3 regions of the Streptomyces sp. JN8 genome follow, and region 2 is predicted to be linked to each of the others. Evidence: riboswitches for the same ligand, from Rfam matches in the RefSeq annotation. Region 2 holds a riboswitch; each other region holds the start of a gene.
The links. A riboswitch is a leader RNA that binds a small molecule or an ion and turns the genes downstream of it on or off. The one in region 2 is predicted to bind cyclic di-AMP.

Region 1: linked by a shared signal. The riboswitch ahead of ACY0MR_RS22115 (transglycosylase family protein) and the one ahead of ACY0MR_RS06970 (M23 family metallopeptidase) in region 2 are both predicted to bind cyclic di-AMP.
Region 3: linked by a shared signal. The riboswitch ahead of ACY0MR_RS02120 (LysM peptidoglycan-binding domain-containing protein) and the one ahead of ACY0MR_RS06970 (M23 family metallopeptidase) in region 2 are both predicted to bind cyclic di-AMP.

Annotation. Positions count from the first base shown of each region.
Region 1 covers NZ_CM147852.1:5,002,440-5,007,574, reverse strand. Annotated here, with positions in the region: gene eno (phosphopyruvate hydratase) at 1-572, opposite strand, end outside; gene ACY0MR_RS22115 (transglycosylase family protein) at 987-1,709, opposite strand; cyclic di-AMP (ydaO/yuaA leader) riboswitch at 1,713-1,885, opposite strand; gene ACY0MR_RS22110 (transglycosylase family protein) at 2,141-3,181, opposite strand; gene ACY0MR_RS22105 (cytochrome P450 family protein) at 3,399-4,718, opposite strand; gene ACY0MR_RS22100 (globin domain-containing protein) at 4,859-5,135, shown strand, end outside.
Region 2 covers NZ_CM147852.1:1,603,072-1,608,206, forward strand. Annotated here, with positions in the region: gene ACY0MR_RS06965 (SGNH/GDSL hydrolase family protein) at 1-534, opposite strand, end outside; gene ACY0MR_RS06970 (M23 family metallopeptidase) at 700-1,653, opposite strand; cyclic di-AMP (ydaO/yuaA leader) riboswitch at 1,658-1,817, opposite strand; gene ACY0MR_RS06975 (tyrosine-protein phosphatase) at 2,207-3,028, shown strand; gene ACY0MR_RS06980 (DUF6126 family protein) at 3,036-3,191, opposite strand; gene ACY0MR_RS06985 (helix-turn-helix domain-containing protein) at 3,224-3,883, opposite strand; gene ACY0MR_RS06990 (aspartate aminotransferase family protein) at 3,954-5,135, opposite strand, start outside.
Region 3 covers NZ_CM147852.1:438,243-443,377, reverse strand. Annotated here, with positions in the region: gene ACY0MR_RS02130 (LURP-one-related family protein) at 104-700, shown strand; gene ACY0MR_RS02125 (alpha/beta family hydrolase) at 818-2,107, shown strand; gene ACY0MR_RS02120 (LysM peptidoglycan-binding domain-containing protein) at 2,101-2,970, opposite strand; cyclic di-AMP (ydaO/yuaA leader) riboswitch at 2,976-3,159, opposite strand; gene ACY0MR_RS02115 (DUF6197 family protein) at 3,500-4,132, shown strand; gene ACY0MR_RS02110 (phosphocholine-specific phospholipase C) at 4,197-5,135, opposite strand, start outside.

The DNA of each region.
Region 1 (5,135 bases), 3.4 Mb from region 2:
AGGGTGTGGTAGATCTCCGCACCCCAGCGGAGGGCCTCGGAGAAGGACTCCGCGCCGATCGGGGCGATCATGAACTCCTGGATGTCCACGTTGGAGTCGGCGTGCGACCCACCGTTGAGGATGTTCATCATCGGAACGGGCAGCAGGTGCGCGTTCGGGCCGCCGAGGTAGCGGAAGAGCGGGAGGTCCGAGGCCTCGGAGGCGGCGTGCGCGACGGCGAGGGAGACGCCGAGGATGGCGTTGGCGCCGAGGGAGCCCTTGTTCTCGGTGGCGTCCAGGTCGAACATGGCCTGGTCGATCAGGCGCTGCTCGGTGGCGTCGTAGCCGACGAGCTCCGGGCCGATCTGCTCGATGACGGCGAGGACGGCCTTCTCGACACCCTTGCCGAGGTAGCGGTTCGGGTCACCGTCGCGAAGCTCGATGGCCTCGAACGCACCGGTGGAGGCACCGGACGGGACAGCAGCACGGCCGGTGCTGCCGTCGTCGAGGCCGACCTCGACCTCGACCGTGGGGTTGCCTCGGGAGTCCAGGATTTCCCGGGCTACGACGACGTCGATGGACGGCACGAGCATCTCCTTTTTGGGATGTGACGCTGGATGTGACGCAAGGTCGGTGCAGGGTCGCTTGGCCTTGCGACAAGAGCCTAACCGGCTCGCGGGCTCCGGCCAGCCGGGCGCCCGCCCCCTGGGACGAAAAAGGACCCAAGGGCAGGCATGTCGGGACGAAGAGCCCCAGACCTACCGGCGGGTAACCGCCGCGGCGGGCCGGTCGTCGCGCCGGCCCCTCCCCGCTTCTCCGGTCTTCTCCGGTCTTCTCCGGTCTTCTCCGGTCTTCTCCGGTCTTCTCCGGTCTCCTCCGGGCGCGGGCCCGAAACGGGGGAACCCCGGCCCGGCGCGCACGGGGGATGGGCGCGTCGGGCCGGGGTGGTCACCGCGGGAGGGTCGGAGGGTCCGCGTGAGCCGCCGGACTCACGCGGACCGCCGGGCTCACTTCAGGTGAAGCTGCTGGCCCGGGTAGATGAGGTCGGCGTCCTCGACGACGTCCTTGTTGAGCTTGAACAGCTCGGCCCAGCCGCCCTTGACGCCGTGCGCCTGGGCGATCTTGCTGAGGGTGTCGCCGGTGGCGACCTTGTACTCGCCGTCGCCCTTCTTGACCTTCTTGCCGGTCGGGGTGGTGACGGTCTTCTTCGCGTCGGCCTGCGGAGCGGCCTGCTGCGCGGCCTTCTTCGGGGCCTGGCGCTTCTCGCTGCGGGTGGTCGGCTGCTCGGCCTTCCGCTCCTGCTGCGGCTGCTGGGTGCTCTGCTGCGGCGCGCTCTCGGTGGCGCCGCCCTCGTAGGAGGCGCCCGAGAGGCCCACGCCGCAGGACGGCCAGGCGCCCTTGCCCTGGCCCGCGAGGACCTTCTCGGCGACGGCGATCTGCTGCGACTTCGACGCCTGGTCGGCGGTCGAGGCGTAGGCGGTGCCGCCGTACGCGGCCCAGGTGGAGGCCGAGAACTGCAGACCGCCGTAGTAGCCGTTGCCGGTGTTGATGGACCAGTTGCCGCCGGACTCGCAGGCGGCGACGCGGTCCCACTCCGAGGCCGTGGCGGCCGAGGCGGTGCCCGCGGTCATCAGCGGGGCGGCCACGGCGACACCGGTGACGCCGACGAGCGCGGCGACCTGGGTGGCCTTGGAGGGACGGCGGTGTTTGCCCTTGGCGGAAAACAGCATGGGGATTCTCCTCACCGACGCCTGTGAGGTGAGCTGTCGGGTTCGGGCCGGAAGGTGCCCGGCCGCGTGTCCTAGCACGCGGCTTCACCCCAAGCCGGTCTTCGGCCGTCTGTCTCAACGGCCGGGACCGGCACTTACCTTGGGTCCCCCACTCCTGCCTTCGGCGCTTGCGCGACGATGCCCGTCGGCCGACGGCAGGATTCGGCGTTTCGGTCGACGGGGCCCGCGGTGGCGAGCGGTGACGACCGTAGACACAGACCCACCGGAAGTTCAAAGACCCTCATAGGGGAGAAATCGCCCCTGCTTGCCTTCCGGTGGGTCGTGTTTGCGCAGGTGAGAGGTGACGGGAGCAAAGTTTGCGGGCGCGACACGCCAGTTGGGGTGAAGAGACCCATGTCTCACTTGCCCAGAACCGGACATACGCGCCCGAACTACTCCGCCGACGCGGTCGAACCGTTCGTCAGGTCAAGCGCCTGACCAGGGAGGATGAGGTCCGGATCGAGGCCCACGGTCCGCCGGTTGGCGTCATAGAGGGCGGTCCAGCCTCCGGGGAGTTCGTTCTCCTGTGCAATGTCGGAGAGGTTGTCACCCGGCTGCACGAGGTAGGAGTCCGACTTGCCCTGACTGTCCGTTGCGTCCGTTTCCTTCGAAGCGTCAGCAGGCGACGCCTTCAGCGGCTTTTCGTCCAGCTCGTTATCCGGAGAGGCATGTCTACCTGATTCGGTAGAACTGTCCGGGTTGCCGGTTTCCTCCGGTGCGGCGTCGCCCCGGTGCTTGCCGGTGCCGGGGGTCGCCGACGACGGGTCGTCCGCCGGCGCACCGGGTGCGGTGGAGCCGGGCGCGCCGGGCGTCACGGACGCGTCGGGCGTGCCCGGGGCGGTGGGCGCGGCCGGGTCGCTCGGGTCGGTCGACGCGGGCGGGCTCGTCGGCGCGGTCGGCGAGACGGGTGCGGTCGGCGTGACGGGCGTGGCGGACGCGTCGGGCGACGCCGTCCCCGGGGCCTTCTGCTCGGCCTCGGACTTGTCGGCCTCCTCGGCCCCCTTGTCGGCCTCGGCGGCCTCTCCGGAGGTCCCGGGCAGGCCGGCGTTCCAGTTGGACTCGGGAACCGGTCCGGTGGGGGCCTTGGGGACGCTCGTGGGGCCGGGGTCCACACCCGGGGACGCGCCGTCGTTCTTCAGGCCGGCGATCGGCGCGCAGGTGGCCCACTCGTTCGAACCCTTGGCGAGGGCCTTCTCGGCCACCGCGATCTGCTGGGCGCGGCTGGCGAGGTCGGGGCTGGGCGCGTACGACAGGCCGCCGTGGCGCTCCCAGCTGTCCTGGGTGAACTGGAGCCCGCCGTACATGCCGTTGCCGAAGTTGGCGCTCCACTGGCCGCCGGACTCGCATTCGGCGACCCGGTCCCAGGTGGCCGCGTCGGCGGCGGAGGCGGACCCGGTGGCGAGCAGCGGCAGCGCCATGGCGGAGCCGGTCACGCCCGCGGCGACGACGATTGCGGGGGCCTGACGGGGGCGACGGTGACGTCCGTTCCCGGAACGCATAGAAGCGCCTTTCGCGTGACGACTGTGTGGGCGCGCCCGAGTTGTCACACCTGGCCGAATTACTCAACCACGTTGACGAACCGAGCTGACGGGGAAGGTAGCCGTATTCGAACGCTCATCACAAGTCGATGCACCCGCGATCACGTGAAGATCACATTTCTGACGGACTCTCACTTTGTGTGAGTCGCACGGAAGGGGAGAACTCGACCGGAAGCGTGCGCAAACCGCGCATGATGAGCCCTCCGCGCCAGCGCAGTTCCGCGGGATCCGCGGCAAGTCGCAGGTCCGGCAGCCGGGTCAGCAGGGTGGCGAGCGCGGTCTGTCCCTCCAGCCGGGCGAGCGGCGCGCCGAGGCAGTAGTGGATGCCGTGCCCGTACCCGAGGTGCTGGTTGTCGCGCCGCGCCAGGTCGAGCACGTCCGGCCCGTCGAACCGCTCCGGGTCCCGGTCCGCGGCGGCGAGCACGACGAGGACGGGGTCGCCCGCCGGGATGTCCTGCCCGCCGATGGTCAGGGGCTCGGTCGCGTACCGCCAGGTGGCCATCTCCACCGGTCCGTCGTACCGCAGCAGTTCCTCGATCCCGGTCTCCAGGAGCCCGGTCTCCCCCGCCGCGACCGACGCCTGGAGCAGCTCGCGCTGCTCGGGGTGGCGCAGAAGCTGGTACATGCCGTTGCCGATGAGGTTGACGGTCGTCTCGAAACCGGCGAAGAGCAGGATGAAGGCCATGGCGGCGGCCTCGTTCTCGGTGAGGTGCTCGCCGTGGTCGGAGGCCTTGATGAGTCCCGAGATGAGGTCGTCGGCCCCTTCTTGCCGCAGGCCTTCCCGCTTGCGGTGGATCAGCTCGGCGAGGTAGCCGCGCATCTTCTTCACCGACCGCGCGACCCCGCCGCGCGGCCCGCCGCCGTGCCGGATCATCATGCCGGCCCAGTCGCGGAAGTCGTCCTGGTCCTCCTCGGGCACGCCGAGCAGGTCGCAGATCGCGTAGATGGGGAGCGGGAAGGCGAACTCGTGGATGAGGTCCGCGCTGCCCTTCTCCACGAACCCGTCGATGAGCCGGTCGGTCAGCTCCTGCACGCGCGGGGTGAACTCGGCGACCCGGCGCGGGGTGAAGGCCTTGGACACCAGCCGCCGCAGACGGGTGTGGTCCGGCGGGTCGATGTTGAGCAGATGCGTCATCAGCTCGGCCTTGCGCTCGCCCGGAATGCCCGTCTTGCCCTTGGCGTGCGGGGACTCGTCGTGGTGCGCGGGGTTCTTGGAGAGCCGCTGGTCGGCGAGGGCCTGCCGGGCGTCCCCGTACCGCGTCACCAGCCAGGCCTCGACCCCGCTGGGCAGTGTCGTCCGGTGCACGGGCGCGTGCTCGCGGAGCCAGGCGTACGCGGGGTACGGATCGCTCGCGAACTCCCAGGTGAAGAGCTCGGGCGCGGGGGCCGACGCGGGGCAGGAGGCGGGCGGGGTGCCGGGGGTGGTGCTCACTCCCCGACGGTACAGGGCCGTCCGGAGGGCGCGGTCCGGCGGTACGGGGAGCGCGGTCCGGCGGTACGAGGGGCGCGGTCTGCCGGATCCCGCGATCAAGAAGGGGGTGGTGCCCTAGATTCTTGTCGGTGGATCCTCAGATGCTCCGGAGCACGTTCGCGGTGGTCGAGAGACGGGCCGAACACGCCGTCACCTTCTTCTACTCGCATCTCTTCTGGAACAACCCCGCCATGCGCGAGCTGTTCCCCGAGGACATGCAGCCCCAGCGGGACCGCCTCTTCGCCGCGCTCACCCATGTGGTGACCCACCTGGAGTCCCCCGGTCTCCCCGGCTACCTGGGGCAGCTGGGCCGCGACCACCGCAGGTTCCTCGCCGACCCCGGGCTCTACGCCGCCGTCGGGACGAGCCTCCTCGCCG
Region 2 (5,135 bases):
GGCGCGCCGGTCCTGGACCGACCTCAGGGACCAGAGGTCGAGGACGGGGCAGCCGTAGCGGTCGGCGATGGCGCGGACGTGCCCGTTGTACGTGGCGATCTTGCCGCGCAGGTGCTTGAGGAGCGTGACGCCGCGGGTGTCGAAGCCGGTGGTCACCATGACGGTGCCGACGGCGGAGGTGAGTCCGGCGACGGCGCGCTCGAAGCGCTCGGCGACCTCGTCGGGGTCGGTGCCGGGGCGGATGATGTCGTTGCCTCCGGCGCAGAAGGTCACCAGGTCGGGGGCGAGTTCCTTCGCCCGGGGGACCTGTTCCGCCACGATCTGGTCGAGGAGGCGCCCGCGTACCGCCAGGTTGGCGTAGCGGAAGGCGTCGTGCTCCGGCAGCTGGTCGGCGAGCAGCACCGCGAAGCGGTCCGCCCAGCCGACGTACGTCCCGTGGGGCCCGGGGTCGCCGACGCCCTCGGTGAAGCTGTCACCGATCGCCGCGTACGACCCGAATGCGTGCTGGTCTCTTGATCTCGACTCGTCTGCCACGGGAGCACATCCTTCCCTTTCGGATGTGACCTACGCGACCGTAAGGAGGGGTTGACGCCGGGTGACATATGCCACCGATAAAGAATTCGCCAAGCCGGAATAGAAGGAGTGGAGCGGCCGGAGGCCCGGCACGTGCGTGCCGGGCCTCCGCGGGACGACGGTGCGTCAGATGTTCACGCCGTGCTGGCGCAGGGTGGAGATCGGGTCGATGTCCGAGCCGTACTCCGGCCCGGTGCGCATCTCGAAGTGCAGGTGCGGGCCGGTGACGTTGCCGGTCGCGCCGGAGAGGCCGATCTGGTCTCCGCCGTTCACGGCCTGGCCGGCGGAGACGGTGATGGAGGAGAGGTGCGCGTACTGCGAGAAGGTGCCGTCGGCGTGCTGGATGACGACCTGGTTGCCGTACGCGCCACCGTCGCCGGCGGAGTAGACGGTGCCGGGGCCGACGGCCATGACCGTGGTGCCGGTGGAGGCCATGAAGTCGACACCGGTGTGGTAGCCGGAGGACCACATGGAGCCGGAGGCGCGGTACGGGGTGGACATGCCGCCGCTGACCGGGGCGACCCAGCCGGAGGAGGAGGTCGAGGACTTCGGCGCGGTGGAGGTCTCCGCGGCCGGGGCGCTGGCGGCCGGGGCGGCGGAGCGCTCGCCGCCGCGGGAGGCGCGCGGGGTGTCGCCGTTCTTCGCGGAGCTCTCGGCGGCCTTGGGTGCGGCGCTCTTCGGGGCGGCGGCCTTGGCGGTGCTCTTGCCGCCGAGGGTGAGCTTCATGCCGGGCAGGATGAGCGAGGGGTTCTCGCCGACGACCTGGCGGTTGTCCTTGTACAGCTGCTGCCAGCCGCCCGCGAGGTCGTGGTCGGCGGCGATCTTCGACAGGTAGTCGCCCCGGACGACGGAGTACGTCTTCGGCGCGGCCTTGCCGGTCTTGGCGGCGGGAGCCTTCGTCTGCGCGGCGGCGGTGACGGCCTGGCCGGGAGCGGCGGCGGGGGCGGCCTGCTCGGCGGCGTGGGCGCCGGTGGCACCGAGGAGCGGGAGGGCGACGACGGCGCCTCCGGTACCTGCGGCGGCGATTCCGCGGGTGAGGCGGTTGGACGTGATGCGGCGGTGCTTACCCTTCGCGGGCATGGCGAATTCCTCTCCGGCGCCTGCGAGGTGAGCTGTCGGGTTCGGACTGGAGATGCCCGGCCGCGCTCTCGCGCGACTTCACCCCGAGCCGTCCTGCGTCGCGGGACCGGCGTACTTCCTGGGTCCCCCGCTCCTGCCACGCATGGGATGGGTGGAATTCCGGACGGTGGCAGGATTCGGCGGTCCGACCGGATTGACGGTGACGCTAGACGAGCGGGGTCGGCGCGAACAAGCCGATGATTTCTCCCGGCTTTCCGGGCCCCGCAATCGACCGGGAATTCCGGTCACCCTCCGTGGATGACGGACCCTCGATTTCCTTTTCGAGCACGGCGATTGCTCCGGGCGGTCGGCCACGATCCGTCACTTCTATGACCCTGCTCACGCGCCGGAACCCATCTCGCCTGCAAACAGGGCGCGTTATACGCAAGGCCTCAATTCGGACAGTTCACCCATTCCCGTCCAGGGGGGTGCGTCATACCGGCCCCACCTGGATGATTGCCCCTGGAACCGATCTCGCTTCGGACATCCGAACGTCGACCCATCAGGAGCATCCGTGACGCAGCAGCTGCCGCAGGTCCCGCCCGTCGAGGCGAACGAGCCCGAGCTGGCCGAGGTCCGCAACTTCCGGGACGTGGGCGGCCTGCCGACGACGGACGGGCGTGCCGTGCACCCCGGCCGCCTCTTCCGCAGCGGCCACCTCGCCCACGCCACCGAGGAGGACGTCGCCTTCCTCGACTCGCTCGGGCTGCACACGGTCTTCGACTTCCGGAACCTCGCCGACCGGAAGGTCGAGGGTCCCGACGTCGAGCTGCCGGGCGTGCGGAACGTGAACATCCCCCTCAACGACCCGGCCGAGGGCAAGGAGTTCTGGAAGCTGGTCCGCGAGGGCGACATCGCCCAGCTGCACGCCATCCTCGGCGACGGCAAGGCCGCGGCCCGTATGTCCGACTCGTACCGGAAGATGGTGGTCGAGCGGACCGCGGAGCACAGCCGGATCCTGCACGCGCTGGCCGAGGACAGCCTGCCCGCCCTGATGCACTGCGCGGCCGGCAAGGACCGTGCCGGGCTCTCCATCGCGATCACCCTGCTGGCGGTCGGGGTCGAGCGGGAGGCGATCGAGGCCGACTACGTGAAGTCGAACGACCCGCACCGCCGCTACAAGGTGCGCCGCAGCTCCACCGCCCCGGACGCGATGTCGCCCGAGGTGATGGAGCTGCTGAGCCCGCTGTTCGACGCGCGGGTCGAGTACCTGCGCGGCGCCTTCGAGACGATCGAGGAGACCTGGGGCTCGGTGGACGCCTACCTCGCCGAGGGCCTGAAGCTGTCCCCCGAGACCCGCGAGCTGCTGCGCCTGCGGCTCCTCACGGAGGCGTGACCGGGACCTACTGGTTCTGTCCGCCCATCACGAACAGCAGGTAGAGGAAGCCGGCGAAGAGGTGCCCGGCGATCAGATAGGCGAAGAGGCGCAGGACGAGCCCCTTGGGGAACCGGCCCTCGCCGCGCTCTTCGCCGGTGGCGGGTCGTGACTTCTCGGACATCTCGGTCCTTTTCTCTCGGAGGAGGTACGGGATCAGCGCCGGTGCGGGGTTCCGTCGCCGAGACACAGCTCGGCGACGGGACTCTGCAGGAGGGTGTGGACGAAGAGCAGCTCGGCCCCGCCGGGGGTGGCCGCCCCGATCCGGTGCGGGGTCAGCGAGTCGAAGTGCGCGCTGTCCCCGGGATCGAGGACGTGGACGGCCTCGCCGAGCGCGAGCCGCACCCGGCCGTCCAGGACGTGGATCCACTCCTCACCCGGGTGGACGCGCACGATGTCGCCCCGAGTGGCGTACGGCACGTGCACCCGCAGGCACTGCAGGGCGCGCCCGGCGCCGCCCGCCTGCCGGTAGATCCAGCCGTCGGCCTCGACGGGCTCGGAGCGTCCGGCGCGGACGACGGGGTCGCGCCCGGGGGGCGTCTCGCCGAGGAGCTCGGAGACCGTCGTACCGTAGATGCGGGCGAGGGCGAGCAGCATCGGGAGCGAGGGCTGCCGGTTCCCCGTCTCCAGCCGCGAGAGGTGGGCGGGCGAGAGTCCGGCCCGCTGGGCGGCGGCCTCCAGGGTGAGGCCCCGGCGGCGGCGCAGGGCCCTCAGCTGCGGGGCGACGTCCGGCAGGACGTCGGGGCCGGCGGTGCCCGGCGCGCCGGGGGCCGGGACGGCGGGGTCCGGGGAGGGTTCCCCGGGGACGTGGTCCATGGGTCCATTCCGCCAGGATCGTGCCTCTGAGGCAAGTTTCTTGCCTCAGAGGCAAAAGCGGAGCGCGCTCTCAGCGCTGTGCGACCGCCTGCTTGACCAGGGTCCTCCCGAAGTCCCACATCAGACCGCCGCCGCCGTGGGCCTCGTCCATCACCGCGGTGAACGCCGTCACGAACCGCTCCACGTCCGCCTCGTCGACGACCAGGGGCGGGATCAGCTTGATCACCTCCAGATGGTCGCCGGAGACCTGGGTGAGGATCCGGTGGCGCTGGAGCAGCGGGACGACGACCATCTGGGCGAAGAGCCCCTTCCGGGCCGCCTGGAGCATGGTCCAGCGCCCGCGCAGCCCCAGCGAGGACGGCCTGCCGAACTCGATGCCGATCATCAGCCCGCGGCCGCGGATCTCGTGGAGCAGCTCGTACCGGGGCACGAGTTCCCTGAGGCGTCCGGAGAGCAGGTCCCCGATCCGGCGGGCGTGCGCGACCGTCCCCTCGGCCTCCATGACCGAGAGGACGGCGAGCCCGGCCGCCATCGCCTGCGCGTTGGACCCGAAGCTCGCCGAGTGGACGAGGACCCGGTCCATGGACGAGTAGACCTTCTTGAAGATCCAGTCCTTGCCGAGGGTGGCGCCGACCGGCACGTAGCCGCCGGAGAGCGCCTTGGCGACGCAGACCAGGTCCGGCTCGACGCCCTCCTCGTGCTGGTAGGCGTAGAAGTCGCCGGTCCTGCCCAGGCCCGTCTGCACCTCGTCGGCGATGAGGAGCGCCCCGTGCCGGTGCAGCAGCTCCTGGGCGGCGTACAGGAAGCCCGGCGGGGACTCGTGGACGCCCTTGCCCTGGATGGGCTCGACGACGAAGGCCGCCACGTCCCCCCGGCGCAGCTCCCGCTCCAGGGCGTCGAGGTCGCCGAGGCCGATCGCGGTGTCCGGCAGCAGCGGGGCGAAGCCGTCCCGGAAGCCGTTCTCCCCGTTGACGGAGAGGGAGCCGGTGGTGAGCCCGTGGAAGGCGTGGGTGCAGTAGAGGACCCTGGGCCTCCCGGTGGCGTACCGGGCGAACTTCAGGGCGGTCTCCACGGCCTCCGTGCCGCTGTTGCCGAAGAAGACGCGGTCGAGGTGCGGGCTGTGGGCGAGCAGCCGCTCGGCGAGGAGGCCGGGCAGCGGCTGGCAGTCGAAGCGGGTGAGGTCGGCGAGCTGGGCGTCCAGCACGTCGTGGAGGGCCTTGCGGACGACGGGGTGGTGCCGCCCGAGGCCCAT
Region 3 (5,135 bases), 1.2 Mb from region 2:
TTTCGAGGACAGCGGCGGGACCTCCACGGGCCGGATCATCGTGCTCACGACCTCATGGGGCGGGCCTCCGACGGGCCGCCCACGATCGGCAGGAGCACGTCCGATGGGCCTCGCGCAGACGCAGCACCGTTTCCTCGTCCGGCAGAAGGTGACGCCCATGGCCAACCGCTACCTCGTGCACACCGAGGGAGCGGACGGGGCCGAGGGGGAGCTCGTCGCCTTCGCCCACCAGAAGAGGATGGCGTTCAAGGAGCAGGTCACCTTCTACACCGACGAGTCCCAGCGCCAGGTCCTCTTCACCTTCAAGGCCCGCCAGGTGATCGACCTCGGTGCGACCTACGACGTGCACGGCGCGTCCGGCACCCGGCTGGGCGGCTTCCGCAAGAACTTCGGGGCCTCCCTGCTGCGCAGCACCTGGCACCTCAGCCGCGAGGGGGCCGAGGGGGAGACCACAGGCCGGGAGCGCAGCGGGGGCATCGCGCTGCTGCGGCGCGCCTGGGAGCTGCTCCCCTTCACCGACCTGCTGCCCTTCGTCGTGCCGTACCACTTCGACTTCACCGAGTCGGGCCGCGCGGTGATGTCGGTCGACAAGGTCTTCGGGCTCCGCGACCGGTACGTGCTGGACATAGCGGACCCCGAGCTCGACCGGCGCCTCGCGATAGCCCAGGCCGTCGCGCTCGACGCCCTCCAGTCCCGCTGACCGGCCGCTCACCCGACCGCGCGGGAAGGCGCGCCTTACCCTGGAGGGACGGGCGGGGGACCGAGCGGGGCGCTCCTCTCCCCGCGCGGAGCCGTGCGGGCGGAAGGACGCGGGCCCATGCTCTTCAGTGATCGCACCGATGCCGGTCGGCAGCTGGCCGCCCGCCTCGACCACCTCAGGGGACATGACCTCGTGGTGCTCGGTCTGCCGCGCGGCGGGGTCCCGGTGGCGGCGGAGGTGGCCGATGCCCTGGACGCCCCGCTGGACGTCTGCCTCGTCCGGAAGCTGGGGGTGCCCCGGCAGCCCGAGCTGGCGATGGGCGCGCTCGGCGAGGGCGGTGTGCGCGTGGTGAACGAGCGGGTGCTGGCCGAGGCCGGGGTGGGGGCGCGGGACCTCGCGGCGGTCGAGCGGCGCGAGCACGCGGAGCTCGACCAGCGGGCCGACCGCTACCGGGGCAGCAGACCCTCCGTGCCGCTGGAGGGCCGGACCGTCCTGATCGTGGACGACGGACTCGCCACGGGCGCCACGGCGCTCGCGGCCTGCCGGGTGGTGCGGGCCCGGGGCGCGGGGCGGATCGTCCTGGCGGTGCCGGTGGCGCCCCGCGGGTGGAAGGCGAGACTCGGGGGCGAGGCCGACGAGACGGTGAGCGTGCACGCGCCCGAGGCGTTCTCGGCGATCGGACAGTTCTACGGGGACTTCAGCCAGACCCCGGACGCGGAGGTCGTGGCCTGTCTGGACCGGATCCGGGCCGCGCACGGGCCGGTCGTCCGGGACGGGGACGTTCGGATCCCCGTGGACGACCGCGTCACGCTGGCGGGGCGGCTCGCGGTGCCCGAGGACGCCCTGGGCGTCGTCCTGTTCGCCCACGGGAGCGGGAGCAGCCGGCACAGCCCCCGGAACCGGGCGGTGGCGGCCGCTCTCAACCGGGCGGGCCTCGGCACCCTGCTGTTCGACCTCCTCACCGAGGGGGAGGCGGGGGACCGGGCGCACGTCTTCGACACCCCGCTGCTCGCCGGGAGGCTGGCCCGGGCCACGGAGTGGCTCGCGGGGCGGCCGGAGAGCGCGGGCCTTCCGCTGGGCTGCTTCGGGGCCAGTACGGGAGCGGCGGCCGCGCTCTGGGCGGCGGGCGACCCCGACTCCCCGGTGGCCGCCGTCGTGTCACGCGGTGGTCGGCCGGACCTCGCGGCCGACCACCTGGCGCGGGTGAAGGCCCCGACGCTCCTTGTCGTCGGAGGGCGGGACGCGCTGGTCCTCGACCTCAACCGGCGGGCGGAGTCGCTGCTCCGCTGCGAGAGCCGGCTGGAGGTCGTGGAGGGCGCCACGCACCTCTTCGAGGAGCCCGGCGCCCTGGAGGAGGTGGCGGAGCTCGCCACCTCCTGGTTCACCGGGCACTTCCGTGCTCAGTAGGCGCCGTTGACGTTGTCGATGGAGCCGTAGCGGTCGGCCGCGTAGTTGCAGGCGGCGGTGATGTTGGCGACCGGGTCGAACAGGTCCGTCGAGGTGCCGGGCACGTGGTAGGCGAGGAAGGTCGGCTCGATCACCTGGAGCAGGCCCTTGGAGGGGGTGCCGGCCACGGCGTTGGAGTCCCAGAGGTTGATGGCCTGGGGGTTGCCGGAGGACTCGCGCATGATGTTGCGGTGGATCCCCTCGTAGGAGCCGGGGATGCCGCGCTGGGCCATGATGTCCAGCGACTCGCGGATCCAGCCGTCGAGGTTGTCCGCGTACTGGGTGGCGGCGACGGGCGCCGCCTGGACCGGGGCGGACGCCGCGGCGGGGGCGGCGGCCGAGGCGCCGGTGCCGGCGGCGGCCGGGGCGGCGCTGCGGCGCTCGGAGCGGCTCGCCCGTTCGGCCGAAGCGGTCTTCTTCGCCTCTGCCGGGGCGGCCTTGGCCGAACTCCGATGAAGCGTCAGTTCAAGGCCCGGGTGAATGAGTGACGGATTGTCACCCACGGCGCTCTTGTTCGCCTGGTAAAGGCCCTTCCAGCCGCCCTGAATTCCCTTCTTCTGCGCGATGAGGGAAAGCGAGTCACCGCTGACGACCGTGTAGGTGCGCGCTGCGGCCTTGGCGGCGGGCACCTTCGGTGCGGCCTTGGCGGCGACCGGGGCGGTGATGGCCTTCGGCGCGATCTGCGGGGCTCCGGAGACGGGCGCGGCGCCGGCCACGGCCGGGGCGATCAGCGGGAGGGCGAGGGCGGCGCCACCCGTGCCGACCAGCGCGAGTCCACGGGAGACGGGGCGGCGGGGACGGCGGTGCTTACCGTGAGCAGGCATGACGGGATTCCTCTCCGGCGCCTTCGGGGTGAGCTGTCGGGTTCGGACTGGAGATGTCCGGCCGCGCGCACGCGGCTTCACCCCGAGCCGTTCCGGAATCCGGGCCGGCGTATTCGTGGGTCCCCCGCTCCTGCCGTCGGGTGAAAGGGAGGTATTTCGAGCAGTGGCAGGATTCGGCGATCCGCTCGAATGGAGGTGACCGTAGGCCACCTGTGCGACGGAGAACAAGAGGATCTGAGTCCGGAAGTCGGTGAAAGGATCACCGAATTACCGGAATTCATGATCGCCCCTGACGTCGGCGGATCGAACTTCCTTGCCCGGTAAGGCCTGCGGGAATGTCGATCACCGGCGCGTTCCCGGCGGAGTGAGTCGCGTCACCAGGTGCCCTATGTCCGAATGTTCTGGTTAATTCCATTGGTGGCGCAACGGGTTGGAAAGGCAGGGTCGGCCGCGGGGGCACTCAAGGGCATACGTCGTGAAACCGACATTCTTCATGAAAGGTGAAGACCCCGACCGAGGAGCCGCCCGGATGTCGCCCTCCGCCCCCCTGCTGCACCCCGAAGGCCTCGCCCCCGAAGGCCTCGACCCGGACGCCCTCGACCGCGAGGCCGCCGCCCTCTTCGACAGCGCCACCTGGCAGCGCGTCGTCGCCGACTGGACCGACCGGACGCCGCCCGCGCCCGCCGAGGAGGAGTGGCGCACCCTCCTCTCCGTTCCGGTGGAGCGGCTCGTCGCCGACGCGCTCGACGCCCTGCCGCCGCCCCCTCCCGCCGAGCGCCGGCTGCCCGGCCGGCTCGCCGCCGTCCTGCCCGACCGGCTGCACGTCTGGCGTCGCGTCGGCCGGCCCGAGCTGCGCCCCTCGGTCCACCTCGGCTACGCGCGCCTGGTGCTGACCGAGTGGGGCTGGCAGAACGCCCCGTACAAGCTGCGCGACGCCCGCGGGGCCCGCTGCGTCTGCGGTGCGCTCCTCGCCGCGCACCGTCTCGGCCACGGCAGCGCGACGACGATGAACGAGGCCGCCGCCTGGATCATGACGGAGCTCCGTGCCCGGGGGTGGCACGACCTGATCGGGCCGTGGAACCGGGCCCCGGGCCGCACGGCGGCCGACGCCGTGGACCTGCTCGACGCCACGATCCGCCGTGCCGCGGAGGCGGGCCGCTGAGGGGCCGTCCGCGGGGAGGGCCGCGCACGGCGGAGGGGTGCCGCCCCTCCGCCGTGCGGCGTGCTCAGCCGGTGACGCTCGGGGCCCCGGTCTCGATGTGGCCGGTGTACCGGCGCGACCAGGTTCCGTCGATGTCGGCCAGTATCGTGAAGTCGTACCAGCCGTCGTTGTAGGCGACGGCGTTGAAGTGGTCCTCGCGCGAGGAGCCCGCGGGGACGGTGTAGGTCCAGGGGCCGTCGGTGCGGTAGGCGTTCGAACGGATCGTGAACGTCACCGGCCCGGCCGAGGCGTTGGTCATCCGGAACCACAGGGCCGTCCGCCCGGTGCCCGCCTCGGTCGCGAACCGGGCGGCCACCTCGACCGCCTTGCCCGCCTTGGAGGCGTCCCCGACGAACCGGCGCAGGAAGCGGTTGGGGCCCATCATCGAGATGTCGTACTTGCCGGAACCCGACCCCAGGCCGATGTTGAAGTAGTCGGTCGCCGTTCCGCCCGCGTCGACGGTGTACTGCCAGGCGGCCGTGTCGCGGTGCTGGTGGGGATGGATGGAGAAGTGCGCCGCCCGCTTGGCCTCGGCGCCCTGGTTCGTCATCGAGAACCAGGCCAGGATCTTGCCGGCGGCCCCGAACTCGAAGCGGTCGAGGTTGCCGTTCACCTGGTACGGCAGTGCGCGGGCGGGCCGGACGCCCGGCTCCTGGGCCGGCTGGGCGTTGTTCTGCGGGGCCGGGTTCGGCAGCGGGGCGCAGGTCGCCTGGCCGATCACCTTCGCCGTGGAGGGGAGTCCGGCCGGCACGCCGTACACGGGGCGGGCGAAATCGAAGACGCCGGTGAGGTCACCCGTCACCTTCCGCCGCCAGGCGCTGATGTTCGGGCAGGCGGCCGGAGTGCCGAGGGCCGCCGTCCAGCTCTCCATGAAGCGAAGGACCGACGTGTGGTCGAAGACCTCGGAGCTCACCCAGCCGCCCCGGGTCCACGGGGACATGACAATCATGGGGACGCGGAAGCC